Regions from separate parts of the Cohnella algarum genome, predicted to be linked through region 3. Evidence: riboswitches for the same ligand, from Rfam matches in the RefSeq annotation. Region 3 holds a riboswitch; each other region holds the start of a gene.
The links. Region 3 has a riboswitch for cyclic di-AMP ahead of JW799_RS07835 (ubiquitin-like domain-containing protein). Riboswitches for the same ligand answer to the same signal wherever they lie in the genome.

Region 1: another riboswitch for cyclic di-AMP. It lies ahead of JW799_RS09030 (C40 family peptidase); the one in region 3 lies ahead of JW799_RS07835 (ubiquitin-like domain-containing protein).
Region 2: another riboswitch for cyclic di-AMP. It lies ahead of JW799_RS11620 (HAD family hydrolase); the one in region 3 lies ahead of JW799_RS07835 (ubiquitin-like domain-containing protein).
Region 4: another riboswitch for cyclic di-AMP. It lies ahead of JW799_RS10875 (C40 family peptidase); the one in region 3 lies ahead of JW799_RS07835 (ubiquitin-like domain-containing protein).

Annotation. Positions count from the first base shown of each region.
Region 1 is NZ_JAFHKM010000002.1:1,982,752-1,990,101, reverse strand. Features, by position in the region: gene JW799_RS09045 (YwhD family protein) at 129-641, opposite strand; partial or broken gene JW799_RS09040 (M1 family metallopeptidase) at 1,117-3,128, shown strand; gene JW799_RS09035 (hypothetical protein) at 3,140-3,958, shown strand; cyclic di-AMP (ydaO/yuaA leader) riboswitch at 4,163-4,307, shown strand; gene JW799_RS09030 (C40 family peptidase) at 4,312-4,788, shown strand; gene JW799_RS09025 (DedA family protein) at 4,854-5,471, opposite strand; gene JW799_RS09020 (YqaA family protein) at 5,493-6,086, opposite strand; gene uxaC (glucuronate isomerase) at 6,382-7,350, opposite strand, start outside.
Region 2 is NZ_JAFHKM010000002.1:2,539,521-2,546,870, forward strand. Features, by position in the region: gene JW799_RS11595 (coiled-coil domain-containing protein) at 1-80, opposite strand, end outside; gene JW799_RS11600 (hypothetical protein) at 245-457, opposite strand; gene JW799_RS11605 (hypothetical protein) at 675-2,072, shown strand; gene JW799_RS11610 (DUF445 domain-containing protein) at 2,195-3,439, shown strand; partial or broken gene infC (translation initiation factor IF-3) at 3,483-3,973, shown strand; cyclic di-AMP (ydaO/yuaA leader) riboswitch at 4,038-4,183, shown strand; gene JW799_RS11620 (HAD family hydrolase) at 4,334-5,002, shown strand; gene JW799_RS11625 (mannitol-1-phosphate 5-dehydrogenase) at 5,130-6,338, shown strand; gene JW799_RS11630 (acyl-CoA dehydrogenase family protein) at 6,419-7,350, shown strand, end outside.
Region 3 is NZ_JAFHKM010000002.1:1,734,851-1,742,200, forward strand. Features, by position in the region: partial or broken gene JW799_RS07810 (tRNA1(Val) (adenine(37)-N6)-methyltransferase) at 17-789, shown strand; gene rsmI (16S rRNA (cytidine(1402)-2'-O)-methyltransferase) at 894-1,847, shown strand; gene JW799_RS07820 (AbrB/MazE/SpoVT family DNA-binding domain-containing protein) at 1,955-2,209, opposite strand; gene JW799_RS07825 (HD domain-containing protein) at 2,531-3,823, shown strand; gene JW799_RS07830 (TatD family hydrolase) at 3,864-4,637, shown strand; cyclic di-AMP (ydaO/yuaA leader) riboswitch at 4,817-5,039, shown strand; gene JW799_RS07835 (ubiquitin-like domain-containing protein) at 5,477-6,463, shown strand; gene rnmV (ribonuclease M5) at 6,710-7,267, shown strand; gene rsmA (16S rRNA (adenine(1518)-N(6)/adenine(1519)-N(6))-dimethyltransferase RsmA) at 7,275-7,350, shown strand, end outside.
Region 4 is NZ_JAFHKM010000002.1:2,401,301-2,408,650, reverse strand. Features, by position in the region: partial or broken gene JW799_RS10895 (NlpC/P60 family protein) at 261-398, shown strand; gene JW799_RS10890 (IS5 family transposase) at 424-1,911, opposite strand; gene JW799_RS10885 (D-alanyl-D-alanine carboxypeptidase family protein) at 2,184-3,398, opposite strand; gene JW799_RS10880 (cell wall-binding repeat-containing protein) at 3,555-4,832, opposite strand; gene JW799_RS10875 (C40 family peptidase) at 5,024-5,497, opposite strand; cyclic di-AMP (ydaO/yuaA leader) riboswitch at 5,501-5,633, opposite strand; gene JW799_RS10870 (hypothetical protein) at 5,775-7,016, opposite strand; gene JW799_RS30400 (four-helix bundle copper-binding protein) at 6,953-7,267, opposite strand; gene JW799_RS10865 (sensor histidine kinase) at 7,283-7,350, opposite strand, start outside.

The DNA of each region.
Region 1 (7,350 bases), 250 kb from region 3:
CTGTCCATTCGTCTGCAGTTTGTTATTGTAAAAGTAGCGCACCCAGTGCGCCACCTTGCCGCTCGCCATACAGTTGCGCCCCGCTGAAGTCTCGAACCGACCTCCTCCCTCACAAGCGGCAATTCAAATCAAGCGAGAAGATCCTTCAACTGCTGCGGAGAATGATTCCACCATTCCGCGTTATGTTCCTGCAGCAAACCTCGCAGCAGCGCCTTCTCTTCCGGCCCGAGGTTGTCGAGCATATATTTGCGCTTGAGAGCGGCATCCATCCGGTTCACGTGGTCCGGAAGGATTTTCCATCCGCGCCGAGCCTCCGTATCGATCAGCATCTCGCAAGAGGTTACGCCGGCGTAGTAGCCGCCTTCCGCATCGTGATCGACCGCCACCCATACGATCCAGGCCTGGCGCCCGTTCGGCACGGTTTCCTTGTCCGGGGAAAATTTAATTCCCTTTTCCACCTTGCTCTTGGCATGCATCGCTCCCATATCGAGGTATGCTTCGCCCTGGTCGATAATAACGGGGGACATTTGGCTCAGGTCGATGCTTCCCGCGCCGAAGCCTTTATGCTGCTTGGCATTGCTTACGATATTCAGCGCCAGCTTCTTTTTCTCCGGCGCGGATTGCGGTTGATTTTGCTCCATCGTATACGCCTCCATCCAAACGGACTAACTAATCCCATTGTAGCGAATTTGACCGGGAAAAGCGATGGATCGCAGCAAACGGAAAGCGACGCGCGATCCCAGGGCACTTTCCGCTCGTGATCCCGGACGCCCCGCCTCCGCCCGGCACCCCGCCGCCTTCCCTCCCGATCCGCCAGCCCGCCTCCGCCCGGCATCCCGCCGCTCCGCCGCCGATCCGCCAGCCCGCTTCCGCCCGACACCCCGCCGCCTTGCCGCCGATCCGCCAGCCCGCCGCTATCCCGCGCCCTTACCTTGCCGCCCGATCCGGCACCCCGCCGCTTCGCGCCGATCCGCCCGCCGGAGATGTTGTCCGCCCTCAGATATATTCCTTGGACAACCGGCATATATATCCCGTAGTAAGCTTGTCAACGGGAGGGTAATCCGTATGCCCCAACGCCGCTTTATGCGTTACCTTGTTTTGGCCGCCGCTGCCGCCATGCTCGTCTTCTCGATTCCGTTCGGATTCGCGGAGGCTTGGGTCAACCAGTACGCCCTGCCCGCCTCCGCCCTTCAGTCCGCCGGGCTGCAGGAGTCGGCCGCGGAGCCGCCGGAACGACATTCGCCGGAGGTGCCGGAGCTGCGAACGGCTTCCGCCCCCGCCGGTCCGTCCGACGCGAAGGCAGCCGCCGCGGAGCCCGAAGCCGACGTGCCGATCGCGCCCAAGCCGGTCGTTCTGAGCAACCGGGTTTCGGAGTACCACATCAGCGTCAAATTGGAGGAAGACGGCACGCTGTCGGGGCAGCAGACGCTAACCTGGAAAAACCCCGGCCGCAAGCCCGTCCAAGAGTTTTACCTGCACTTATATCCGAACGCTTTTTCTCCGGGCAGCACGTTTTTGAAAGAATCGGGGGCCAGCTCAGAGGGGACCGGATGAAAAACGGAAGCTACGGAGCGATGACGCTGACGTCGCTTGAAACCGCCCAGGGCGAAACGCTGCTCCCCCGGTTGCATTACGTCCAGCCCGACGACGGCAACAAAGACGACCGGACCCTCGCGTCCTTCCGGCTTCCGGAGCCGGTCGCCCCCGGTCAGAAGGTAACGCTGCGCATGACGTTCGCCGTTCAGCTGCCGCAAGTGTTCGCCCGCATGGGCAAAGCCGAAGACTTCGTGATGGCCGGGCAATGGTTCCCCAAAGCCGCCGCCTACGAGACGGTCGGAACGCGGGGACGGACATCCGAAGGCTGGAACACGCACCAGTATCACGGAAATTCGGAGTTTTACTCGGACTTCGGCATTTACAGCGTCAAAATCGACGTGCCCGAAGCGTACAAAGTGGCCGCAACCGGCTTTCAGACGCAGCAGGCGGTCATCAAGGACGGCCGCAAAACGTACCAGTTTTACGCCGACGACGTGCACGACTTTGCCTGGGCGGCATCCCCTTCTTTTCATTACGTAGAAGATTCATTTTCGTCCATCGGCGTGCCGGGCGTCCGGATCAAGCTGTACATCGACCCGCTTCACAAGGATTTGCAGGAGCGCTATATGCACGCCGCCAAGTCCGCGCTGGCGCTGCTGGGCAAATGGTACGGGGACTATCCTTATTCCACCCTTTCCATCGTCATCCCGCCGGCCGACGCCAACGGCGCGGGCGGCATGGAGTACCCGACCCTCATCACGGGAGCGGCGGCCAAAAACGACAACCCCGGGTTCGAGCTGGAACGGACCGTCGTGCACGAAATCGCCCATCAATACTGGTACGGCATCGTCGCCACGAACGAATTCGAAGAAGCTTGGCTGGACGAAGGCTTTACGTCCTACACGGAAGATAAGCTGATGGAGGAAATTTACGATGTCGTCCCCAACCCTATCGTCGAGGCGAGCTATTTGACCCGGCCCGAACCGCTGAAGCAATACGCCTGGGCGTACGGCGATTCAAACAGCTACGCGGAAAACGTGTACATGCGCGGCAAGCTTGTGCTCAAAGCCATCGAACAGCAGGTAGGCGAAAAAACGATGAACAAAATCATGCGGACCTATTTCCAGACGTACCGGTTCAGGCACCCATCCTCTTACGACTTCCAGAAAGTCGTCGAGAGCGTGACGAAAAAGAAATGGACCGAGTTTTTCCATGCGTACGTCCAAAACGGCCAAATGGCCGACTTCTCCGTCGAATCGATCGAATCGCGCCTGAACGATCAGAACGTTTACGAATCCAGGGTCGTGCTGAAGCGCGGCGGCAGTCCCGAACCGGTATCGGTATGGTTCCAATTCGCCAACGGCGAAAAGCTGCGCAAAACATGGGACGGCGCGCAAAAGCACGTGCAGTTCCAGGTCAAACACGAATCGCCGCTGCAATTCGTGGCGGTCGATCCCGAAATGGCGGTCGTGCTCGACAATTACCGGTATAACAACTTTTTGAAAACCGATGTGGACGAACCCGTTCGGACCCGCTGGAATATCGGCTTGACCAAGCTGGTGGACGGTCTGCTCGGCATCCTGGCCTGGTGAGGTGAAACGAGATGCGCTCAATAATCCGCGAGGGATGGAGTTTGACCTCCCGGCATAAATACGTGCTGGTCGCCCTGTTTTTGTACCGGCTGCTGTGGGGCTTCTTTCTGTACCGATTTATCGATTCGGTCGTCACGCCGATCCTCGCCCGTTACCCCGACGGGCACCCGAACGGCAACGCGGTCCGGTTGTTCCTGATCGAGGCCCAATTCCGTCTGACCAAAACCGACCTCATGAACGAAGCTCTCCTTATGCTGGCGGGAATGCTGCTTCTCCGCATGGTGCTCACGCCGCTGCTGAACGCCGGCCTGTACTATTCCTTCCATCACGCCGACGAAGAGCGGGGAACCCGGATGCTCACCGGCATGCGCCGCGCGTGGAAGCCGGTCGTTCTGCTGTACCTGCTGGAGAACGCATTGGCTTTTCTGCCGGCTTTATGGCTCCTCCCCTTCGCCAAATCGCAATTTCTGGCGCAATTTTCCGTCGAGTCGTGGGCGTTGAAAATGCTCCCTTACGCCGCCGTCTGGATGTGCTGGATTTTTATCGTTCATCTGCTGTTCCAATTCATGCAGTTCGGCGCCGTATCTAAGGATGGCATCGTCAAAGGGCTTGCCCGCGCGTGCGCCAAAGCGCTGCCGCTGGCCGCCGTTACGCTGTTGCTGACGGGGATCGGCGCGGCGGCTTCGGTCGCCGTCACGGGCGCGACGATGTTCTGGACCGGATTCATTTCCGTCGCGGTTCACCAAGCGTTTCAATTCGTCCGAACCATGATGGCCGTCTGGACCTCGGCCTCCCAATACGCGTTATGGAAGGCCGATTCGGCCGCCTGACCGTCGTTCTCCCCCGCCCCTCGCCCTGCAAACGTTCGCCAAAAAAGCTATTCCGTCGCCGCGATTCGCAGCGCCTGGAATAGCTTTTTTCGTTTTCATTCCGGTTTTTTCGCGTTTATTAAAGCTTTCTTAACTTTATATTAACGAATTCTAATCTTTTATCGGCAGGAAAAGACTCCCACTGCGCGAATAATTAATTCTCATGTGCGAAAACTGCCGAATTTCCTTGCACAGGGAAACGGGGGAACCAGATTTGCCGGGTGAATTGATTCCGCTTCGCTAGCAGGAATCATAGGGAACCTTCTACCGAACCCTTCAGCTAACCTCGTAGGCATTGGAAGGAGTCACTTGTTTTGCGGAAGTTGTCACTCGGTTTTCTTGCTTTCTCATTCGCGTTCTTGCTGGCCTTTCAGGCGGGAACCGCGTCTGCGGGCTCCAAGCTGAACGACGAGGTCACCGATCTGATCGGTGTCGACTACCAATACGGCGGAACGACGACCAGCGGGTTCGACTGCTCGGGCTTCACGTCCTACGTATTCAAGAAGTTCGAAATCAAGCTGCCTCGTTCGTCCAAAGACCAGTTCGAGACCGGAACGGAAGTCGAGCAAAGCGAGCTGCGCCCGGGAGACCTCGTGTTCTTCAACACGAACGGCAAAGGCGTATCTCACGTTGGCGTATATGTCGGAAACAACAAATTCGCCCACGCTTCGACATCCAAAGGGGTTACGGTAACCGACCTCGACGAAAGCTATTACGCAAAACGCTACCTCGGCGCGCGCCGCGTCCTGGACGACGCAACGTACGAGGCAGTGGCCGCTTACAAAGCGTAAGCCGCTAGTATCGCCAAGGGTCTCCTGTCGCTAGCAGGAGGCCCTTTGTCATGCTCCTCACCGGGTCACCGTCCGGCCCGCTCCAGCCGGCTGCGCCGCCACTTCAAGCCGAAGACGACGGCGGCGGCCGCGCACAGCCCCGCGAAAACGAATTTCATGTACCGTTCGACTAACCCGAAAACGATCTCCCACTGGTCCCCGAATCCGTACCCGATCAGGAAAAAGGCGCTCACCCACAAGGCGCAGCCCGTGTAGGCGTACAGTGCGAAAGAACGGTACGGCACTTGGATAATGCCGGCGAAATAACCGATGAATTGGCGGATGCCCGGCAGAAAATAGCTGAACAACAGCACTTTGCTTCCGTACCGGTCGTATGCTTTGCGCGTTTTTGCCACATGGTCGGGTTTGAGAAACAGCCACTTTCCGTATCTTTCGACAAGCGGAGCCCCGATCTTGCGTCCGAGCCAGTAAGTCGCCGTAATGCCGATCACCGCGCCCGAGTAAGCGGAACCGAGCGCCGGAAGCCACGCCAAAATACGTTGCGACGCCAAATATCCGGTTAACGCCAGCGTCGTATTGCCGGGGGGAATCGGCAGCGCGATCGCGTCCAGGGGCAGGCCGATCAGCAGCACCCAATAGCCGTATTGCGAAAACAATCGTTCGATGTATTCCAGCAATTCCATTTGCCAGCCCCTTGCCGCACCTTACAGTTGCTGTTGCTCGGCGTTTCGCGCCTGCTTCTTTCGGTCGTGTCTTCGCTTCAGCCATAGGCCCAGGAGGAGAATCGGAACGAAAATCACGAAAATGTAGAGCGATACGTCCTTGACCATGCTCTCCGCCATCCGGCCATAATAGTAAAACAAAAACCCGACGACGTAAAATTTGACGGCCCGGCCTATGGCGGCATAGCCGATCAGCTTCCATAGAGGAAACTTCAAACACCCCGACATGATCGTAAACACTTTGAACGGAATCGGAGTGAACGCGCCGATAAGCACGGTCGCCTCGCCGTTTTTTTGGAACATGGCGGTTGCCTTGTCGATCCATTCCTTTTTCAGCAATTTGTAGAGCACCGAATGACCCAGCAGCTTGCCGATCCCGTACCCTACCGGCGTTCCGAGCAAACAGGCGATATAGCCCACGGTCGCGTACCATAACGCCGACGAAGGGTCGACAAGGCTTAACGATACCTGCAGAAAAAAGGCCGGAATCGGAAAAATGATGGCATCGACGAACGAGTGAATCGCCAATCCCCAGACGCCAAACTCCAAAAAAATGTCGACCAAATTTTGAAACATTCTGTTCTCCTCTTTTACGGCCTGCAGGTTTTATTATAAAGAATCGCTGCACGGCCCGTCATGAACCTGCGTCGGTTTTCGGACTGGACTTTAGGCGGGGCAAAAAGGCTACATTAAGGGTTACGTTGGCGCAAAAAAAAGGATGCAGGGAGTTTTCGAAAGAGGCGGGCAAAAGCGGGTAAAGCCGGCTTCGTCGTCTTTTCCTTCCCGGCCGCGAAAAAAAGCCGCCCCGGACCGGCCGTCCCGATAGGAACGAACCGTGTCGAAGCGGCTGATGCTTCGGATGCGCTCGGATTTAACCGAATTGGAAATAGGCCTTCGCGTTCCGGTAGCTGATGTCCTGGACCATTCCGCCCAGCAAATCGAAGTCCCGCGGCACTTCCCCGTCTTCGGCCCATTCGCCGAGCAGGTTGCACAGGATGCGGCGGAAATACTCATGGCGCGTATACGACAGGAAGCTGCGCGAATCGGTCAGCATGCCGACGAACCGTCCCAGCAGCCCCGTGTTGCCGAGCGCCTTGAGCTGGTCCAGCATGCCGTCCTTCGTATCGTTGAACCACCAGGCCGAGCCCAGCTGGATTTTGCCCGGAACTCCTCCGCCCTGGAAGCTTCCGATCGCCGTGCCGAGCGCGTACAGATCGTTCGGATTAAGCGAGTACACGATCGTACGCGGCAGCGCGTCGTCCCGCTCCAGCGCGTCCAGCAGCCGGACCAGGGGACCCGCGACCGGGCCGTCGTAAATCGAGTCGTAGCCCGTATCCGGACCGAGCTTCTCGAACATGCGGCTGTTGTTGTTGCGCTGCGCGTGCATATGGAACTGCATCGCCCAGTCCAGCTTGGCGTACTCCCGGCCCAAAAACAGCAGCGTGAACGTCTTGTACTTCCGTTCCTCTTCCGCGTCGATCGGCTCGCCCGCCAGCGCCTTGGCGAAAATCGCCGCGGCCTCGTCCCGGGTCGCCTCCGCGTAGCCCATCGCGTCCAGCGCGTGGTCGGAAACCCTGCAGCCCGTCTCGTGGAAGAAGCGGATCCGCTCGGCGAGAGCAGCCAGCAGCGCGTCGTAATCGCGCACCTCCCGGCCGGCCGCCTGCTCCAGCTGCTTCAGCCACGGCAGGAACGTCGCCCGGCGAATTTCGAGCGCCTTGTCCGGACGGAACGACGGCAGCACCTTGACCTCGAAATCCGGCAGGTCCTTGATAAGCCGGTGATATTCCAGAGAATCGACGGGATCGTCCGTCGTACAGATGACCTCGACGCCCGATTTGAC
Region 2 (7,350 bases), 800 kb from region 3:
GCGGCGTGCGACAAGGGGGCGAACGCGCTGACCAAACCGAAAACGAAAAGTGCTGCAGCAATCCATTTTCTCCAGTTCATGCTTGACTCCTCCAATCGATTCGTTGAATTTGGCAAAGCAAAAAGCACCTGCCGGAAAAGCCGAACGGCTTCCCTACAGGTGCTTCCTCGTAAGGTGATGCGAACTATTGTTCTCAGTTTAGACGATCGAAAACGGGATGTCAAGCGCTTGTCCGGGCGCGTGCCTATCTTTTTCTCAATTCGAAAAACTCGCAGCCGGCCCGGGAATGATAGGCCAGATCTCCGACGCCGGACTGGACGACGACCGTCCGTTCGTCAAAGCGAACGATGACGCCGCCGGAATCGACGATATGGTCGTCTTTGAACACGCGGACGGCGGCCCGCCGCTCTTGCGCCTCGGAAAAGTCGGGATCGGTCAGCAGCTTGCGATTGATCATGGCCGGGCTTGCCTCCTTAGGAATCGGTAACAGGAGAATACCAGTTTCCGGGCGGATGCACAAGGCCCGCAAGTCGCCAAACCAGCTCCATAATCAAGCTGTACGCGGAGATCCGCTTGATCCTTCGCGATACGAGCATCGCGACTATCGAAATACATTTATTTTTGTTCGCCTACATACACTGTATCACTTTCCGAAGAAGGATCGTGATGCGAGGATGGACATTGAACTGACGGCCCTGCATTGGGTGTATCTGGCGTTCATCGTCTTCATTCTGGTGCTGATGGCCAGGCGGCGCGACACGGTCATGCTTTGCGTAATCGGCGTCTTCGCGCTCGGTCTGATCGCGACCGAGAGCTTGACTCGATCCGTATCGGGCATCTTCAACGGCTTTATTTATGCGACAAAAGAGCTGGCCGGGACGATCTTCATCATTTCCATCATCGTGTCGATGAGCCGCGTCATGATCAAGACCGGCATCAACGAGCTGATGGTCGCGCCGCTGACGCGGTTCATTCGAACGCCCGCGATCGCGTTTTGGGGAATCGGCATCATTATGCTCGTTTCCTCTTTCTTTTTTTGGCCGTCTCCCGGCGTGGCGCTGATCGGGGCGGTGCTGCTGCCGGTCGCTCGGCGGGTCGGGCTGCCCGCGCTCGGCGCCGCGATCGCGATGAACCTGTTCGGCCACGGCATCGCGCTTTCCGGCGATTACGTCATCCAGGGAGCGCCGAAGCTGACCGCGGATGCCGCGGGTCTGCCGGTATCCGAGGTGATGGAGGCGAGCGTGCCGCTCGTCATCGTCATGGGGGCCGTCACGACGATCGCCGCATTCTGGATGATGCTGCGGGATCAGAAAAACGGGAAGTGGCGGGACGGCCTGGTCGCTTCGGCGGACCGTTCGATCCAGGCGTCGGACGAGCGGATCGCCCTGCCGCCGCGCGTCCGGCGATGGGCGGCCGCGATCATTCCGCTGCTGTTCGCGGCCGATGTCGCCGCGATGTTCGCTTTCGACCTGCAGGGGGGCGACGCCACCGCGTTGATCGGGGGCACCGCCGTCATCATCCTCATCGTTCTCGCGCTGCTCGCCCACCGCGGCGAAGGGCTGGAGGAGACGACGTCCTACCTCGTGCAAGGCTTTCAATTCGGCTTTAAAGTGTTCGGTCCGGTCATTCCGATCGCCGCCTTCTTCTATTTGGGCGATGCGGCGTTCGCGGAGCTGCTCGGCTCGCACTTGCCGGCCGGTTCCCACGGCATCGTCAACGACCTCGGCGTTGCCCTGGCCGAAACCGTCCCGGTCAACGGCATCGTCGGCTCGATTACACTGACGGTCACCGGCGCCATCACCGGGCTCGACGGCTCCGGGTTTTCCGGCATCTCGCTCGCGGGCTCCGTGGCGAACATGTTCGCCACGGCGATCGGCTCCGGCGCGGCGACGCTGACGGCGCTCGGCCAGGTGGCCGCCATTTGGGTCGGCGGCGGCACGATCGTGCCGTGGGCGCTCATTCCCGCCGCGGCCATTTGCGGCGTCAGCCCGTTCGAGCTGGCCAGACGCAACCTGAAGCCGGTGCTGATCGGCCTGGCCGTCACAACCGTCGTCGCGATGTTTCTCGTTTGAGGCGGCCGGCGGCTTGAAGGCATGCGGACGACCCTGTCGCGGCTTCTTCCCTGCCCTTTGATCATGGAAGGTTATTCCGGGTAAAATAGAAGTTATACATCCCGGAATAAAAGGAGCAACCGATGGCACGAGAAGCGAAACATACGGCGGCGATATCGCTTGGCATCATGGGAGCGGGGTTTCTCGCGACGTTCCCGGCGGACGGACATTGGGCGGGGGCGCTGCTGCACGGCGGTTTCGAGGCCGGTCTCGTCGGCGGCCTGGCCGACTGGTTTGCGGTAACGGCCCTGTTCCGCAAGCCGCTCGGCCTGCCGATTCCGCACACCGCTTTGCTCCCCCGCAACCGGGACAAGGTGGTCCGTTCCCTGATTCATGTCATCGAGAACGAATTTTTGACGAAAGAGAGCATCAAGCAAAAGGCGGGAGAGCTCCGCATCGGGGAGAAGCTGCTCGAAATCGCCGAAGGCCGGCTTCCGGACATCGTCCGCGCGGCGGTCCTGCTCGGCGACTACGGGCTGAAGCATCTGCCTGCGGAGCGCCTGGCCGCGTTTGCGGCGGGGGAGCTGCGGCGAATCGCGGAGAAGGCGGACGCGGCCGCCGTTCTGCGGGCCTTGCGTAACGAGATTTTGGAGCGGGGGTACGAGGAGCGGGCGCTGGACTTTTTGCTGGACAAGGCGGAAGACCTCGTTTCCTCGGATACCGCCCGCTACCAGCTCGGAAGCATGGCGGCTTCGGCACTCGGAAACCTTCAGGTGAACGGCTTGATGGGGTTCGCTGTCAACGCGTTCGTCGGATTTATGAGCGAGGACAAGCTGGGCTACATGCTGCAGGGCGCGATTCTGGGCAAGCTGCGGGAGATGACCGCCGACGAGGGGCACCCGCTGCGGGTGCTGCTGCTTAACGAGCTGCGGCGCGCGCTGATCGATCTGGACCGCAACGAAGCGTTGATCCGGGAGCTTGACGGCGCCAAGTCGCGCCTTCTGGAGCAATGGGACGCCGAAGCCTATCTTCGGCGCTGGATCGAGGAGCTTCGCGACCGGACGCTGGAATGGATCCATAGCGAGCGGTTCGAGCGGGATTTCGCGCTGCCGCTGCTCGCGAAGCTGATCGAGCGGGTAAGAGGCAACGAGGAGCTGTTGAATGCGTTTCAAAACTGGACCCAGACGCAAATTTCCCAAATCGTCGAGCGAAACCACTCCAAAATCGGCAAGCTCGTGCAGGAAAATCTGGACAAGCTGGACAACGATACGCTCATCGCGATGATGGAGGACAAGCTCGGCAAAGATTTGCAGTGGATTCGGGTTAACGGGGCGGTATGCGGCTTTTTGATCGGGCTGGCGCTCGAGGGCATCAATTTGATGTTATAGGTGCTATAATCGAGTCATTATCGAGGCCGGAGGGAACGAGCGAATGCTGATCATGAACGAGAAAATCAAAGCTTCCGAAGTCGAGCTGACGGGCCTGGACGGAGAGGCGCTGGGCATCGTCCCGCGCGCGGAGGCGTTGGAGCTGGCGAAGCGGCTGAAGGCGGACCTGGTATGCGCCTCGCTGCTCAGCAGCCCGCCCCTTGCAAGCTGGTTGCCCGGGGGCAGGCGAAGCAGGAGCGGCAGCAGGAGAAAAAGCAGGACCGGGCGGAGGCGCAATCGCTTAAAACGAAGGAAATTCGCCTCACTCCGCACATTGAAGACCACGACTACGAGACGAAGCTCCGCCAGGCGGAGAAGCTGCTGCAGTCGGGCCGCTCCGTGCAGCTTGTCGTTCGTCTGACGAACGCGAAGGAAGGGCAGCGGGCGAAGGAGCTGCTCGAAGCGATGCTCAAGGATTTGCAAGGCGCCGGAACGAAAAAAACGGCCGTGCAAACGAGCGGAAAGCAGGCGGCCGTGCTTGTACTGCCGCGATAAATTTATGTAAGAAAATCTGACTTAAGCGTTTACAATCCTTTACAAATGATAAATAAGACGGTATAGTGGTACTACGCTTAGTTTCCGGCTATATAGGTCGGGAAGCGGGGGAACCAGTTTTTGGGGCGAGTCGTTCGTCTTTTCGATGAACGTAGGGTACCATCTACCCGAGTCCGTCAGCTAACCTCGTCAGCAGGAGATGGGTCATTTCTTTGCTTATAACCAAGTAGAGTGAGGGCCCCCGCACGGTAGGGCTCTTTTTGTTTTATGATGGCCCCTGTTTTTTCTCCTATATCCGTTTCCCGCCGTTTTCCGCCGCTCTCGGACGATAAGCGAAAATGAAGGAGGGAACCGCGAAACATGATCAAAGCTCTTATTTTCGATTTCGACGGAACGATCATCGACACGGAAACCGCTTGGTACGTCGCTTTTCGCGAAGCTTACCAGCGGTATGAAGTCGATCTCAGCCTGGAGATGTACTCCGGATGCATCGGAACGAGCTTGCACGCCTTTAATCCTTACGAATATTTGATGACGGAATTGAAGCTTCCGATCGATCGGGACCAGTTTCGCGTTTCCGTTCAGGAACGCCATGCGGCGCTTATGCTTCAGGAAGCCGTCCGGCCCGGCATTCTGCATTTTCTGGATTCCGCCAAGGCGGCCGGCCTGCGAATCGGCCTGGCCTCCAGCTCGGATCGGGCCTGGATCGACCGGCACCTGGAACAGCTTAATCTGAAGGAATATTTCGAAGTCATTCGAACGAAGGACGATGTCCGGGAGGTCAAGCCGAATCCCGAATTGTACCTTCAGGTGCTTGAAGCGATGGGCATTGCAAACGACGAAGCCGTCGCGATCGAGGATTCGCCCAACGGCGCGCGTGCCGCTGTTGCCGCAGGACTGCGCTGCGTCGTCGTCCCGAACGAAATCACGCAAAGCCTGGAGTTTCCGGAGCTTCCGGGAGCCATCTGGGCCAAATCGCTGGAAGAAGTCGTCTTCGAGTCGCTTTTGACCGGTTCGCCCGTCCGCTAAACCCGGCGGCGGCGAACTTGTCCTAGAGGCGGGGGCGAAAGCTCCGCACCGTCAATAAATTGAAAATTCAGATATTATTTTCACCGTAAAGGCTGGGGTTTTTGATAAGGGAGAGGAGAGAACGATATTGAAATCAAGGAGAGCCGTCCATTTCGGAGCGGGCAATATCGGCAGGGGACTCGTCGGGTTGCTGTTGTCGCAGTCGGGGTATGAGATCTGTTTTGTCGCCCGCAACGAGAAACAGATCGAGCTGCTGCAGCAAAGAAAACAGTACACGGTCACCTTGGCCAACGAAAACAGGGATACGAACGTCGTGCGCAACGTATCGGCCGTCCATGTCAAAAACGACAAAGCCTTGCGGCAAACGATCGCCGAAGCGGACTTGGTCACGACGGCCGTCGGCGCTTCTTCGCTGCCTCATATCGCGGAGTCGCTCGCCAAAGGCATCGCTTTCCGCCTGCGGGAAAACAAACGGCCATTAAACGTCATCGCCTGCGAAAACGCCGTCGGGGGCAGCGCACAGCTCAAGAAGCTGGTGTACCGCCATCTGGATGAGCAGTCCCGCGAACGGGCGGACCGTTACGTTTCTTTTCCCAACTCCATCGTCGACCGGATCGTTCCGCAGCAAAAAAACGAAGATCCGCTCGCGGTGCAGGTCGAGCCTTTTTTCGAATGGGTCGTTCATCGTTCCGGCAATATGGGCGATATCGGGGATATTCGGGGCATTCAGGTCGTCGATAAGCTGGAGCCGTATACGGAGCGCAAGCTGTTCACCGTAAATACGGGTCACTGCGTTGCCGCTTATTTCGGCTACTTGTCCGGCTATCGGACGATTCAGGAAGCGTTGAAGGATGCCCGCCTTCGCTCCAAAGTCGAGAAAGTGCTTCATGAAACGGGAGAAATGCTCATTCGAAAGCATGGCTTTAACGAGTTGGAGCATCGAAAATACATCCGCAAAACGCTTGAACGGTTCGCCAATCCGGCGCTGGCCGACAAAGTGATTCGCGTCGGAAGGTCGCCGCTGCGCAAGCTGGCGCCGAACGACCGCCTCGTTCGCCCCGCGCTCCAGGCGCTGGCGCTCGGGGTCGAGGCGCCGCACCTCGTCTCCGCCATCGCCTCCGCCTTGATGTTCGATTACGAGGGCGATCCGGAAGCGGTAAGGCTGCAGGAGTTGATCCGCAAATACGGCGTCTCCCACGCGCTGACCGGAGTGACGGGAATTCCGGAAAAAAACCGGCTGCACGCCCTCGTCGCCGCCGAATACGGGAAAATGCGGCAGGCGGCGATGCGGCCGCCGCTCGGGAATATGTCGACGCTCGGGAATATGTCGAAATGACATCGGCCTTGGCCCGGTATTATACTGGGCTAAGGCTTGTTTTTTTGCAGATTATAACGACAAGGGTGAGGCCGGTGTTTTTGGAGGACGACAGTTGGATACGCTCGGTGCGGGAACGCTCCGGGCCGATGGAGAGGGCGGGCGAGCTTGATTCCGATTTGATCGAAGCGATCTATGAGGAAAAGCTGTTCAAGCTGTTCGTGCCGGAATCGATGAACGGCGCCATGACGCCGCTGCCCGAGGCGCTCCGCGCGTTCGAACGGGCGGCGTGGATCGACGGGGCGCTCGGCTGGGCGGTGACGATCGGGGCCGGGGGCGGTTTTTTCGCGGCGACGATGGATCAGGAGAGAGCGCGGGAGCTGTTTTCGGCGCGCGAGGCGGTCATCGCCGGAAGCGGCCTGCCGACCGGCCGCGCCGTGCGCGCGGAAGGAGGCTATCGGGTGTCGGGGCGCTGGAGCTATTGCAGCGGGGCGTTGTACGCGAGCTTCTTTACGGCGAATTGCGTCGTTGTCGCGGCGGAAGCCGGCGAGGCCGGGGCGGATAGAGTAGGTGGAGCTGACGGGGCCGGTGGGGCCGGGGCGGAAAGGGATGACGGAGCTGGCAGGGCCGGTGGAGCCTGGGCAGAAAGGGATGACGGAGCTGGCAGGGCCGGTGGAGCCTGGGCGGATAGGGTTGGCGAAGCAGACGGGGCCGGTGGGGCCGATGCGGGGAGACCGCCGCTTGTTCGCTCGTTCGCTTTTCTGCCCTGGCAGGTTGAAGTGATTCGCGATTGGAACGCCTTCGGACTTAGGGCGACGGGCAGCCATACGATCGTTGTGAACGACGCGTTCGTCCCGGACGACATGACGTTCGACATTATGGAGCCGCCGCGGCTTGCGGACCCGATTTACCGGTATCCGTTTCTGCCGTTTGCCCAAACGTCGTTCGCCGCCGTCGTCCTGGGCATCGGCCGGCATTTTCTGGACGAATGCGCGGGATTTGCGGACGAGCGCAAAGCCGATTGGGAGGCCGT
Region 3 (7,350 bases):
AGATGGACAAACTAGCATGCAGCCTCAACCGAACCTGCTGCCCGGCGAACGGATCGACGATTTGCTGACGTACGAGCTGAAAATCATTCAAAGCTCCGATGTGTTCAGCTTTTCTTTGGACGCCGTGCTGCTTGCCCGTTTTGCCGGCGTGCCGCCGCGCGGACGGGTGCTCGACCTGTGCACAGGCAACGGCGTCGTGCCTTTGCTGCTGACGACGCGGACGAATGCCGCGATCGACGGCGTGGAAATCCAGCCGAGGCTTGCGGACATGGCCGAGCGCAGCGTCAAGCTGAACGGCCTGGAAGAGCGGATCCGCATTCTGGAAGCCGACCTCAAGACGCTTGGCCTGAAGGACGGAGAAAGCCCGTACGACGCCGTAACGGTCAACCCGCCTTATATGCCGGTCCATACGGGGACCATAAGGAAAACCCGCATCAGGCGATGGCCCGCCACGAGATCGGGTGCACGCTGGAAGACGTAGCCGCCGCCGCTTCCCGGCTCGTCAGAAGGGGCGGGCGCGTATCGATGGTTCATCGGCCGACGAGGCTTGCCGAAATTATCGACGCGCTGCGGCGCCATCGGCTCGAACCGAAGCGAATCCGCTTCGTGCACCCCCGGATCGGCGCGGAAGCGAATATGGTGTTGATCGACGCGATGAAGGAGGGGCGCCCGGAAGTGCGGACGCTTCCGCCGCTCATCGTGTACGGGGGCGAGGGCAGAACGTATACGCAGGAATTGCTGGACGTTTTTTACGGAAGCAAGAACGAGCTTAACGACTTTCCGTCTTAGGAAAGCCGCGCGGAAGGGTGTCGATTTTTGCCTGGGAGAAGGACATATATAATAGTAGAAATGCAATACAGACCGAAACCGGTTCGGCAAAAGGAGGAAACGGCATGAGCGAAAAAAAGGCGGGCGAAGCCGGAATGCCGGACGTCTCAGCAGCCATCGCGCAAAAAAGCTTCGACGATCGAAAGCCGACCGGAACGCTGTATTTGGTGGGAACGCCGATCGGGAACTTGGAGGATATGACGTTCCGCGCCATTCGCACGCTGAAGGAAGCGGACTTGATCGCGGCCGAAGATACGCGCCAATCCCGCAAGCTGCTCACGCATTTCGACATTTCGAACCGGCTGGTCAGCTACCACGAACACAACAAAGCCGCAAGCGGTCCCGAGCTCATTCGCCTGCTGCTCGATGGAAAAAATATCGCGCTCATCAGCGACGCCGGCATGCCGGCCATTTCCGATCCGGGCGCCGACCTCGCCGCGGCGGCGATCGGCCAGGGCATCCCGGTCGTCCCGATTCCGGGAGCGAACGCCGCCCTGTCCGCGCTGACCGTTTCGGGGCTCTCGACGGAGCGGTTCACGTTCGTCGGCTTTCCGCCCAGGGATCGCAAAGGCATGGAACGCCTGCTGGCCGGGCTCGGCGGCGAGGCGGGGACGCTCGTTTTCTACGAATCGCCGCACAGGCTCGTCAAGACGCTGCAGGCGTTCGCCGACAAGTGGCCGAACCGCCGGGCGGCCGTCATTCGGGAGCTGACGAAGCGGCATGAAGAAGCGGTCCGGGGAACGGTGCAGAGTTGTCTGGCGCATTTCCGGGAATATCCACCGCTCGGTGAAATATGCATCGTGCTGGAGGGCAGGGCTTCAGCCGAGGCTGGCGGGGAAGAGGGAGAACGTTCCGGCGAGCCCGCGTCTGCCGTCTGGTGGGAGCCGCTGACCGTAGCCGAGCATGTGGAGCATTACGAAAAGACGGAAAAGGCAAACCGAAAGGAAGCGATGCGTCTGGCGGCACGGGATCGCGGCTTGTCTCGGCGGGACATTTACCAAAGCTTGCTTGAACGGTAAAATCAAAAAGATCCCTCCCGAGGCTTGTCCGGGAGGGTTATAAGGAGATATAAAAAGGTTAGAATTAACAGAAAACAGACTTTCAATGCTATTATAACGTATTTTCTTTAATTTGTCACAGGTGTAGGCAAATCCTTCAAGCAATCTCGGCAAACAATTTTTCCTTTGAAGTAAATGACGTTTTCCGCGTTGCCGCAGAAGATGCATGCCGGCTCGTATTTCTTCAGCATGATGCGCTCTCCGTCCACGTAAATTTCCAGCGCATCCTTCTCTCCGATGCCGAGCGTACGGCGCAGTTCGATCGGAATGACGACACGGCCGAGCTCATCGACTTTACGAACAATTCCCGTAGATTTCATCATTTGGAAACTCCCTCTTTTCAGGTTAAAATAAAATCAAGGCCACCTTTTATTCAAGGAATCAAGCCTATAATTCGTCATAATTCGACATTTTCCCGAATTATCGCTTATAATCATACCAACCATTCCCATTTAAGTCAACCAATCAATTTGCGGATTGGAAAATTTTAACTTAAGAATGCTTTATTTATAAGCTTTTAACGTCCATAATGACAACGGAATTTGATGAAAATGTCAACTTGATTCCACTACCATTAAACGACAAACTTCGACATAAGTTTCGGTTTCTGATCGTTTTTTCATTATTTTAAGGAGGTGTTGTCGATGAGCCGTCGGCTGGAAGAGGAGAAAGTGTTCAAGGATCCGGTTCACCATTCGGTTTATGTGCAAAACGAGACGATCTGGAAGCTGATCAACACGCCCGAATTTCAACGACTGCGGCGAATACGGCAGTTGGGCACGACCTACCTGACGTTCCATGGAGCCGAGCACAGCCGGTTCTCCCACTCGCTCGGCGTGTATGAGATTACGAGGAAAATTATCAGCCAATTTGAGCGTAATCGATATCAGGATTGGCCGCAAGAGGAAAATTTGGTAAGTTTATGCGCTTCCTTGTTGCATGATGTCGGACACGGCCCCTTTTCCCATTCGGTCGAACAAGTGTTCGGCAACGATCATGAGCGGTGGACATGCGACATCATCCTCGGGGACACGAATATCAACCGGATTTTGAAGGAGGTCGGCCGCGATTTTCCCGAACGGGTTGCCGCCGTCATTCGCAAAGACTACGACAAGCCGATCGTCATCAGCCTCGTTTCCAGCCAGATGGATGCCGACCGCATGGATTACTTGCTCCGGGATGCGTATTTTACCGGCGTCAACTACGGCACCTTCGACCTGGACCGGATTTTGCGGGTGCTGAGGCCTCATCAAGGGCGTATCGTCGTCAAGGAAAGCGGGATGCATGCCGTCGAGGACTATTTGATGTCGCGTTATCAGATGTATTGGCAGGTATACTTCCATCCCGTTACGCGCAGCTCGGAAATCGTGCTGAGGCAAATTTTCCGCAGGGCGGACGAGCTGTACCGGAGCGGGTATGCGTTCGGTTTTATGCTCCCGCAGCTCAAGCATTTGTTTGAAGGCACGATGACGGTGGAATCGTATTTGAGCTTGGACGAATCGATGGTTCAGGCGGCATTCGGACAGTGGATCGGCGAGCGGGACGAGCTGCTGGCGGACTTGTGCTCGCGATTTCTTCATCGCCGCTTGTATAAATATATTTCGCAGGACGCGCTGGACGAGGCGTTGATCGAGCGCATTCGCAAGGAGTGGGCCCGCATCGGCCTCCATCCCGGTTATCACCTCGAGATGGATACGCCGGTGGATCTGCCTTATGACGTGTACAAGCCCGGAGCGGCGCTGGACGCCTCGGAAAAGCCGCCGATTTTGCTGCTCGACAACAAGGATCGGCTGACGGAAATCTCGGTCAAGTCGGACATCATCCGTTCGATCACGGGCTTGCACCGGGGAAATTACTATTTGTATTATCCGGAAGACGAGGTTCGGAGGAAGGCAACGGAATTGGAGCCGGAAATCCGCGAGCTTTTCGGAATGTAAAAAAAAGAACTTGCAAAAGCAAAAGGAGACGCCATACGCTATGTTATTCGACACGCACGCCCACCTGGATTCGCCAAAGTTTGACAGCGATCGCGAGGAGGTCATCGCCCGCGCGCGGGAAGCCGGCGTCGAAACGATCGTCAATATCGGCTTCAACCGGGAGACGATCCCGACGACGATGGCGCTCGCGGAGAACTATCCGTTCATTTACGCCGCCGTCGGCTGGCACCCGACCGACGCGATCGACATGAAGTTTGAGGACGATTTGGCCTGGATCGAACGCTTGTGCGCCCATCCGAAGGTGGTGGCGATCGGCGAAATCGGGCTTGACTATTATTGGGATACGTCTCCGAAGGACGTTCAGCACGCCGTTTTCCGGGAGCAAATCCGTTTGGCCAAACGCCTGCGCAAGCCGATCGTCATCCATAACCGGGACGCCCACGAGGACGTCGTCCGGCTGCTTCGCGAGGAAGGCGCCTCCGAGGTCGGAGGGATCATGCACTGCTTTTCCGGAAGCTGGGAAACGGCCAAAAAATGCCTCGACATGAACTTCTATATTTCGTTCGGAGGACCGGTTACGTTCAAAAATGCAAGGGTTCCCAAAGAGGTGCTCGCGAACGTGCCGGACGACCGTTTTTTGATCGAAACGGACGCCCCGTATTTGACTCCGCACCCCTACCGAGGGAAGCGAAACGAGTCCGCTTACGTGCGGTTCGTAGCGGAGGCAGCAGCGGAAATAAAAGGGAAATCCGTGGAAGAAATTGCAAATTTAACGACCGAAAATGGTCTCGCCTGTTTTCGTCTACCAAGATAAAACGCTAACAATCGAAGAAAAATCATTTAGTTATGCGAAAAAACTGGTTTTTGATCGATGAAACCTAAAAATTCAGCTTTATTTCGTTCAAAAATGGAGGATTTCGCGCTTTGACCCTTCTTTACACCTTTGGCGCCGAGAGGTTATCATCTAATCCAAGAGTTTGAATATGGCATCCCTTTTCCAGTGCGCTGAGTCTCCGAACGGAGAGCGGGGGACCCGACGCGGAGGACCGGTTCGTACGCGAACCGCGATTTCCGCGGCCGAGTAATCTTGGGGTGAATTTTGCTGGCAACCGAAGCATCCGTCCAGGCCGGACGGTCCGTCGGATTGCGGGCGGATAGGGCCGCTCTCTTGGCCCGAACCCGACAGCTAACCTCGCAAGCGTATGAGAGAGAGGTCACCTCGTGCTGCCCATTTCCCTTTCGACGTCGCAAGCGGAGCCACGAACAGATCCTCTGTCCGTCGGCTTTTTTTGTTGTCCGTTTTTTGCGGGAGGAAGAGGCGAATGTTTTCGGGCGGCGGGTTGGTGCCGTTTACTGGTGAACGACGGCCGGGTGCTTTCGTGCGAAAGCCGCTCCGTGCGAAGCCCAGCGCCGTTAACCAAAAGGATAGTCGCGTCAGACGAAGTCATGCTTAGGCAGTCGACGGCGGGGCTATGAAGGAGGAACGAGAAAATGGGAACCGTTCCTGTCGGGAACACCCATGATCCACGACCGACCGGCAAGCTTTTCGCAGCGCGATGGAAGCATGAGCATTTGCGTTTGATCCTGCTCAGCGCAATTCTCTCTTTTGCTATGACCATCTTGTTCTTATTGCTGCTACACGGCGCGTCCGCCATGAGCGTAACCGTCGTGGACGGCGGGACGACAACCGTCATCAAAACGAAATCGTCCGATGTGCGATCGCTGCTCTCGGAGCACAACATCACCGTCGGCCCGCACGATCAAATATCCCAGCCGCTCGATGCCGAGCTGCAGGAGGGCAGCACGATCGCGATCGATCGCGCCGCGAAAGTCGTCCTGCAGGCGGACGGGAAGAAGGAGATCAAATATACGACCGCAGATTCCGTTCAGGAAGTTCTGCACGCCTCGAACCTCTCGTTGTCGGCGGACGACCGGGTAACGCCCGACAAGTCGGCGCCGGTTACCGAAGGCATGACCATTCAGGTGCTGAGAGTGGATAAAGAGGTCGTGGAAACGTCGCATCCGGTGACGTTCGCCATCGTGGAAAAGCAGGACCCCACGCTGCCCGAGGGCAGCAAAAAAGTGATCCAAACCGGCAAGGAAGGCACGCTCGTGACGAAAACCGAGCGCGTCTATGTCGACGGTCGCCTGGTCAGCGACCAGCTGGTATCCAAAACGATCACGCAGCCGTCCGTGCAGAAAATCGTCGCGGTCGGCACGAAGAAAAAAGAGCCCGAAGTCACGACGTTGTCCTACGACGCTTCGGCTAACGGCACGGTTCAGCTTAACGGAAAGTCGGTCAAAGTGAAGCAGGTGCTGAAGAACGTCAAGCTTACCGCCTATACGGCGGGCCCGGAATCTACGGGCAAGGACGTAGGCGACGAGGGCTACGGCATTACCGCATCCGGAACGAAGGTGTCGGAGGGCCGCACGATCGCGGTCGATCCCGACGTCATTCCGCTCGGCTGGTGGGTCTACATCGATGGCATCGGCTTCCGCCGAGCCGAAGACACCGGCAGCGCCATCAACGGCAAAAAAATCGACGTGTATTTCGACAGCGAGAGCCATGCGAAGAAGTTCGGCTCCAAAAAAGGATACACCGTATACGTCATCGGCCCTGTCAAGCCTTCCGCCGACTAAAGCGGAGGCGCAAGGGCGATTCCCGGTCGTGCCGGATCCGCCGCCGCGGTCCGGACGGCCGGACGGCGTCAATCGGGGATGCCAACCGTAGACGCCGAAGAACGAGCACATTTGACATAGATAGCGGCAATTGCAGGGAAGGGGCTTTCGGGCCTCTTCTTTTTTGCATGGGCAAGGTTATAATAACGAGTAGGACTTTGCCCGTCCTTTGGGCGAACCCGAAGAACGGAGCGGAAGGATCAAGCGATGATTCAGGAAATGATTGTGGTGGAAGGCAAGGACGACACGGCCGCCATCCGGCGGGCGGTGCAGGCCGATACGATCGAAACCGGCGGCTCGGCGATCGGCGAAGACGTGCTGCGGAGAATCGAGCTGGCGCACAAGCGGCGCGGCGTGATCGTATTTACCGATCCGGACGCTCCGGGGGAGCGGATTCGGAAAATCGTCGCCCAGCGGGTGCCGGACTGCAAGCACGCGTTTCTGACGCGCGCGGAGGCGAGAGGCAAGGACGGCATCGGCGTGGAGCATGCGTCCGACGAGGCGATCCGCCGGGCGCTTGCGCAGGCGAGAAGCGGCGAGGCGGCGCCGGAGGCCTCGGGGGAGGCCGACATCGCCTGGTCCGATCTGATGGACGCCGGACTGATCGTTCACGCCTCGGCGGCGCGGCGCCGGCAGCGGATGGGGGAGCTGCTCGGCATCGGATACGCCAACGGGAAACAATTTTACAAGCGCTGCGTCATGTTCCGCATCTCGCGGGAAGAGTTCTTGGACGCGTTAACGCAGCTGGAGCGGGAAGGACTGTAGGCGGAAGATGAACAACAACGGATCGCGCGGGGGAGCCGACATCGCAACCCCGAACCGGACGAAAGACATTATTCGCAGGCACG
Region 4 (7,350 bases), 670 kb from region 3:
GACCACGAGTTGGATCTGATAGCGGAGATCGTCACCGGACACTGCTAGCTTCCCCGCTTCCCCTGCCAAGTAGCGAATGGGCCGCATATGTACAAGCAAGCCGATTGTGGAAAGAACAGTTATCAGGAGTTTAACTATGATCCAATAGTGGCGAAATAAGCCCCACTGGGTACCCAGTGACAAGATAAGTCCAGCCAGTCGAGTGGCAAGGCAAAACGGGACAATAATGAACCTGGCGATCATCTCCATCGCCATATAGGCGGCAACAGGCGCAAGTGGGAACTTATGTGCCTAAAGATCAACTTCAGAAGGGTGATTTGGTGTTCTCCGATACGAACCGGGACGGCGTGATTAACCACATCGCCATCTATATGGGAGACGATCAATTGCTGCATACCTAGGGCTTGCTGAACGGGTCACATTTTACGGTGACACGAGCAAACGAACTGCGAGCCTCGACAATAGCCATTGCAAAACGGGCAAAAAGAGAACCCGGAGTCTCTTTTCGAGGTTCATCACCAGCAGTTGCAGCCCGATTACGGTCTCGCTGGTCGTCTGAAGGTGCGCTCGAATACGGCCAAGCCCATAGCTGCGCTTGCCTTCACCGAACTTGCCTTCCACCGCATTGCGCGCGGCTGCATCCGCTTTGGCGATTTTCTTTTGCTCCTGTTGATCGGCGGATGACGGACGCCCCAATTGCGGTCCGCTCAGTCGAATTCCCTTCTCCTTGCAGAAGCGCAAGTTGTCCCGCGTGCGGTAAATCTGATCGGCCAGCACCGCTTTGGGATAATAGCCGAATCGAGCGCGGTAGCGTTCCACTGCGGCCTGCAGCGTCTGACCTTCGTTGAAGCTGTCCCAGGACAGTTGCTCCCAGAATGCGTAGCCGTTCACCACGCTGATCGCCAGCTTCGCCCCGAACTCGACGTTCGCGCGGGCTTTACCGCGCACGATCGGCCTCACGTGCGGCTGCGCGATACTGACGATCCGATCCGGTACGCTGTGCGTACGTTTGTCGTACATCGCTTGCTGCTGGCGAACCAATTCCTGAATGACCAGAAGTTCCTTGTACATGCGGCGTGGCAGCCGCGTCAGGCCGCCCGTGGAGGCAAGTTCGGCGATGATGCGCAGATCACGGGAAACGAACCGCAACTGCTTGCCGATTGCTTTGCGCATCGTGCGCGGCTTCACGCGCCTTTGCTTGGCAATCGCCAGATAGGCTTTGCGGGCACGCTCCCGGTATGTTCTTGCCTTGCGAGTCTTTCCGCGTTCCGGTTCATGCAGGATGTCGATGATTTTCTCCAGCTTTTCTCTGGCCTGATTCAGAAGAGACAGATCCGTCGGGTAGGCGATGTCCGCCGGCGCGCAGGTCGCATCCAGCAGCAGTTCGCCCTCGTTCGTCAGTTCCATCTGCCGCGGCTGCGGTTCTGACGGCTCGTCGGACGCTGCGGCAGTTCCGCTGCCAGGTTCATTGTCGTCCGATGAATCATCCGATTCGCTGGACTTGCGCGCTTCTTCAAGGGCGATCCACTCATTCACTTCATCAAGGATCTCGCCGCCCAGCCGCTTGCGGAAGTGTGTCATGAGAGAATGGTGAAACGGACGGCGGTACTGGTATTCCGGCAGACCGAGGAAGTACTGCAGATACGGGTTCTCCAGAATCTGACGAAGCGTCTCCCGATCGTCGGTGCCGAGACGCTCCTGAATAATGAGGGCGCCGAGCGCGACACGGATCGATACGGCCTTTTGACCCTTGAGGCTCTTCTTAAAGTTCTTCGCATACTTCTCTTCGAGCTTCCACCACGGAATCATCTGGGCCAGCAATACCCAGCGGTTATCTTCCGCAAGCTTCCCGCCGAACGGAAGGAAGAAGTCGCCTGGCAAGATCATTTGGCTCTCGGTTCGCTGATACAATCTGGACGCCTCCACGTGCACGGTTTTTCACGGGATAAACCCGTTTTCCTTGCACTTGAATTCGACAAAAGAGGCGCTAAACCCTTGCTGCTACTGGATTTTTCTTTCGTTCAGCAAGCCCTACCTACACTCGGAATTGGCGTTACCATCTCTGATTTTACAGGCAGCTCATTTGAAAAGACCTATGTTATGGCACGGCGCGTGATTGAATAGTACGGATAAAAACAAGATAATGAGAGGGCTTTGCGCCGATAGGGTGCAAAGCCCTCTTTTCAATTCCAATAACCACGTCCCAATTCTCTTTTGGAACGTTTCTTTTTCAGTAAAATCAATCTGCCGACAAACCCCATAAACAAGATCATCAGCAACCATAATGCAAAAATCAAGTATTCAAATATCGATCGGGAATCATCGATGGATGGAGTTGCCGTTTCTGGCGAAGTGGCCTCTGGTTCAATTGGGGGTGGGAGAGCTTCAAGTTCTCCGATCGTCTGTTGGCCCATTGTTGTATCCAGTACGACTTCCCCATTTGAATTTACGGAATACTTGGGTTCTTCACCTATTAAGACGACTGTCCGTATCGGCTCTTTGGCAACGAATTTTATTTCCAAACCCTCTTTAGAATACGTATAGGACTGATTGGCTTCAAAAATCGTTTTCGGCTCAAAATTTTGAAACCCATAATCCAGCAATTGCGTCATATCCTTATAGAGAACTTCGCTGGATGGGGATTTCAGCACGACGCCGATGAGTTCCATCCCATTTCTGTTTGCGGATGCGACCAAAGTGCTTCCTGCCTCATGAGTAAAACCGTTTTTTATTCCCGTCGTCCCTTCGTAAGATCCAAGCAGCCTGTTGTGGTTGATGAGGGTGGTTTCCCACTCCTCTCCATTCCAATCCATCTCTTTCGTGGATACAATCTTCCGAAACGTGCTGTTCTGCATCGCATATTGTGCAATTTTCGCCATGTCCCTTGCTGTCGTGACATGTTCAGGATCAGGCAGACCGGATGGGTTTTTGCTGATCGTGTTGGCAACGCCGATTTTCGTCTTCACAAATTCGTTCATTCTAATGGCAAACTGCTGTTTCGATCCGTCGATATGTTCAGCGATCGCCGTTGCGGCATCATTGCCCGAGTTGACCATGAGCCCATACAATAACTTCTCCATCGTCAACTGCTCGCCTTCCGCCAAGTAAACCCGAGTTCCGTCTTCGTATCTGGCTTCTTTGGATACCGTCACGATTTCATTCAAATCTGTGGTTTCCAATGCGACAATCGCTGTGATGATTTTGGTGATGCTGGCCGGATACATTTGCCGATCAGCATTCTTTTCGAATAATACCGTCCCCGATGCACCATCGATCAATATAGCTGATTCTGCCGATAAATCACCGGCGTCCAACTTACTGCCATCTGCAAACGTATTCTGTGGCAGCGACATGATCATTAACGCCGAAACGAGGGTCAACTGGAATAATTGCGTCATGGAGAAAAACCTCATCGTTGCAACATCCTTTGCTTGAACTCATCCATTGAAAACTTCCCTTCACAATCATTACACATTGTAGTACAAAAAAGAAAAATAGCCACAGGACCAGATTTCTGAAGAAGCTACTGACCCTGTGGGTGATCGTTTATTTGTTCATTTTGACATAACGTGACCGCTTGATTCATTGCCTTGATTTTCATCCTCCATCCCAGGCATGCCATGTCCCTCGCCTGTCGCAGAAACAATTTCGAGCATTCCATCGATTTCACCTTGAGCCTGCGCTGAAAGAAGATCCTCTTCGCCAGTTAACCACACATGGTTGTATGGACCCTCCGTCGGGCTTTTCTTGTATTTAGGCTGAACGGACATCAAATACGTCATGACGGATTCGGGCATTTGATTTTGATCCGTCCAGAGCAGCGGTGCATGTTTCCCCAGATGTGAAAATGGCGCAGCAGCAATTGCCAGCATGAAGGATTTACCTTCAACAAACGAGAAGTTATGGCCCGGAGTCGTAATCCCCCATCCGAAATCATTGGAGGTGTCTTTATATTTGGCAAATGCAATCGCATTGAGATAAGGATCGTTGCCGGCGATCCGGACAACTTTTCCGTAAGATGACAGTTCCTTTTCCACCTTCGCCGATACGACGGATTCCGGTCCGATGATGTAGATGTTGGCTTTCCCGTTCCGTTTTTTGAGCGCCGCCGTCGTTTCATCCGGCACGGCGTCTTTATTAACAAACAGTAACGGCTCCGGCATATGAGCAATCCAGTTGACAGCGGGAACCGTATATTCCGGACTGTCCAGGGAACCTACAATAACGGATGGGGGCAGATTATTGCCAGCTGCTTTGGCGTAATAATCGTCAATCGCTTGCGCCAATGCAGCCGGTGTGTTCCCTTCAATCCGGTCCGCCTTGAGACCAAGCGAATTTAAATCATCCATTACGCGATCGTTGACCGGCCCTGCCACGATAACTTGGATATCCTTATTCGACATCAAACCCGTCGGTTTAAGCCGCATCATTTCTTCCCGCGTTAAATCCGGAATTCCATTCTCATCAACGAACAATATAGGGCCGTTGATCGGATGATGAATTAAATCGGCACTCACCAGCGCATTTTGCCAACTGTCTCCGGCAACCAAGATGACACCCCCCGGCCGATTGGATTCACTTGTTGCCGGCCACAAGGTTCGTGATATGAATACGGCAGCTTCCACAGGATCCGAAGTGTTAATACGAGTCGTATTTTTGGTGGCCATCCAAGGCAACGGATTGAATGCAGGATTTCCTGTTTCACTTTGGTTGGATTGCGTTGTTGCTGGTGGAGGCGAAGCAGCTGGAGATCCATTGTCCTGAGATGCACAGCCGATCAAAGTGACCGCAAGCAATCCGACGAAAGTGCTGGCAATGATGTTGTTCCACATTCGAAGGCCTCCTGACTTTGTTTGGCAGTATTTTTCCTCTCCGGATATTTTTCATTCATCAAGAGGCTACTTTCCCCCAATTTCGCCGAAAAAAAGAAAAAACCAGCTAAACTTAGCCTGGTTGTGGATATTCAAACGCTAAACCGATAGACTCACCGGCGCAGATGGTTGGTGAATTTTCGATTATTCATCTATTCGACTGTAGAAATCATGGCTGAATAGGTTTCGTCGCTCACTACGCGGCGTGCGGTAACATAACGCTTCTCATAGTAAGAATCCGAAAGCTTGCTGATGCTTACCCCTTTGCTACTTGACGAATGAGCGAATTTGCCTTCTCCAATATAAATCCCGGCATGAGAGACACCCTTACCATCCGTGTTGAAGAAAACCATGTCCCCGGGCCGCAGATCTTCTTTTTCAACTTTTGTGCCGATTTGGGATTGGTCCTTTGATGTGCGAGGAAGCTCGGTATTAAACTGGTTGAAGATATACAGGATAAAACCGGAACAATCGAATCCTTTAACCGTTGTTCCTCCCCATTTGTACGGGGTGCCTAAGACTTCATTGATCGCATTGTCCAATTTGGACTGGCTCGCAAACGCAGTACTTGCTCCTGTAAAAAATACGGCAACAAAAATGATTAGACTGATCCATTTTCGATTCAACAGAACTCTTCCCTTCATGCCTGCGAGGTTAGCTTAAGGGTTCGGTGAAGGTTCCCTATGATCCATTCATTCAGGATCAATTCACCCAAATCGGGTTCCCCCGCTTTCCATTTCGGAAATTCGGCAATTTTTGATTGTTTATTATTTCGTAGAAAATTGTAGAAATCCTGTCGACTGAAGATTAGAATTCTCTCATGTCCGGTCAAGGTTGCAGCATACAAAAACACCGCCCGAAGTGGCGGCGCGAAAGTAAGGGAAAGTAAGGGTTTGAAGGTTTTTATAATACTGTTTTGCATATTTTCTGAAGAACAGAATGATCCGTTCCGAATTTGCACATGGCTTCACAGTCACAGCGCAAATCTTTGAAAAGAATATAGGAAATGGTCATTGCCCCCAAGTTTCGAAAGGAGGGTCTCAGCAGTTGAGCCTGGATCTCCTTCTCCCTTTGATCAGGCGCCACCAAATAAAATTGATTTACTCCCGAATTCAAGGAAAGAGCCAAATCATTCAGTCTCAATATCCCCGAATAGATCGACGTACTCTTCTCCACCTCAAAACCGCTGATGATATGATCATTAGAATCCAGCCACAGGACATCGATAAGCGAAACCGTATCCATAACGGCATCCGGTACATTCTCCAGCTTTAAATTTTTGATGGACCATTCCCCGAGCGGTTGACCGTTCCAAATTCGTTTATGATCATTGCGGGCAATCCATACCTGATAACCTAATGATCGGCCCAATTTGGCCAAATAATATTGCATCTCGGTGTGGGCGTTTTCTTCATGCTCATCTTCCAGCACTTCTTTATGTCTTTTTTCCAATGCGTTATGTAATTTTATATTGTCGATCTCAATAACCTTTTGGGCATTCTGTTGAACGACGAGTCGATTGCTGCCGATTTCAAACAAAAGACCCACAATGGCTCCAAGATCTTTTGACAAAAGGTTGCGGTACTTGTTGTTGTAGGCGAGAATGACATCGCGCATTTCCAGATAAGATATCCATGATCCGAGTTTTTTCTTCTCCGAAAACAAAGCATTAAATCCATTGACAATGGCCGTATTAAATGGCGGAAACCATGTTGGATGCAAAAAGTACAAAATACTGGCAACTGCAGGTCCCAACCCTTTTATCTGTAGAACGTTTAATTTGACGATTTCGCTCATGACTTGATCTTCCGTTGTTGCTTCCAGACATGCTTTCAAGAAACGGCCAAACGCTCTTTTGTTGGGTTCATTTTCATAAATATCCGGAATGCGCAGCTTAGGTTTCCAATAAAAGGCGTGAGCGGCCCCTTCAAATATTTGTTTCTGCTCGGAAATAGCCGATAAAACCGTCTCCAAACTGGAACCTTTAAAGTCATTGCCAAATGTGCCGCTTTCAATTTCGTTTATTACTTTGATGAGTGATTTCCGGATGAACCGGAACGCTTTCAGACGTTCGTCGTTATTCAAAAACCAAGTATGATACACAGACTCTTCATCATTCTTGTACGCATTAATGATTTGTTCCATGAAGCACTGAAACCCTCCCTTTGCAGAACAGAAGAACACAAATAATGGATAATTATAACACTGAAAATACCCTTTCTAAACAAAAAAATCGTTGATAATTGACTTCGGCGTTCGAGATAAGCCGCTGTGGTCGCGCAGATCAAGGCGCAATCTCGAAGAAGTTGAATCTGGTTGGCTCTCGCCTGCACATCGGGGTAGGTGCTGAGAAGGGTGATCATATGTTCGCAAGTTGCTTCATTATGATCATACACAACGAGCTGAGCCGTTCAATTGAGAGGTTCTCGCAAAGGTATTCGAATGGTAAAAGTCGTTCCTTTTCCTTCTTCACTGATCA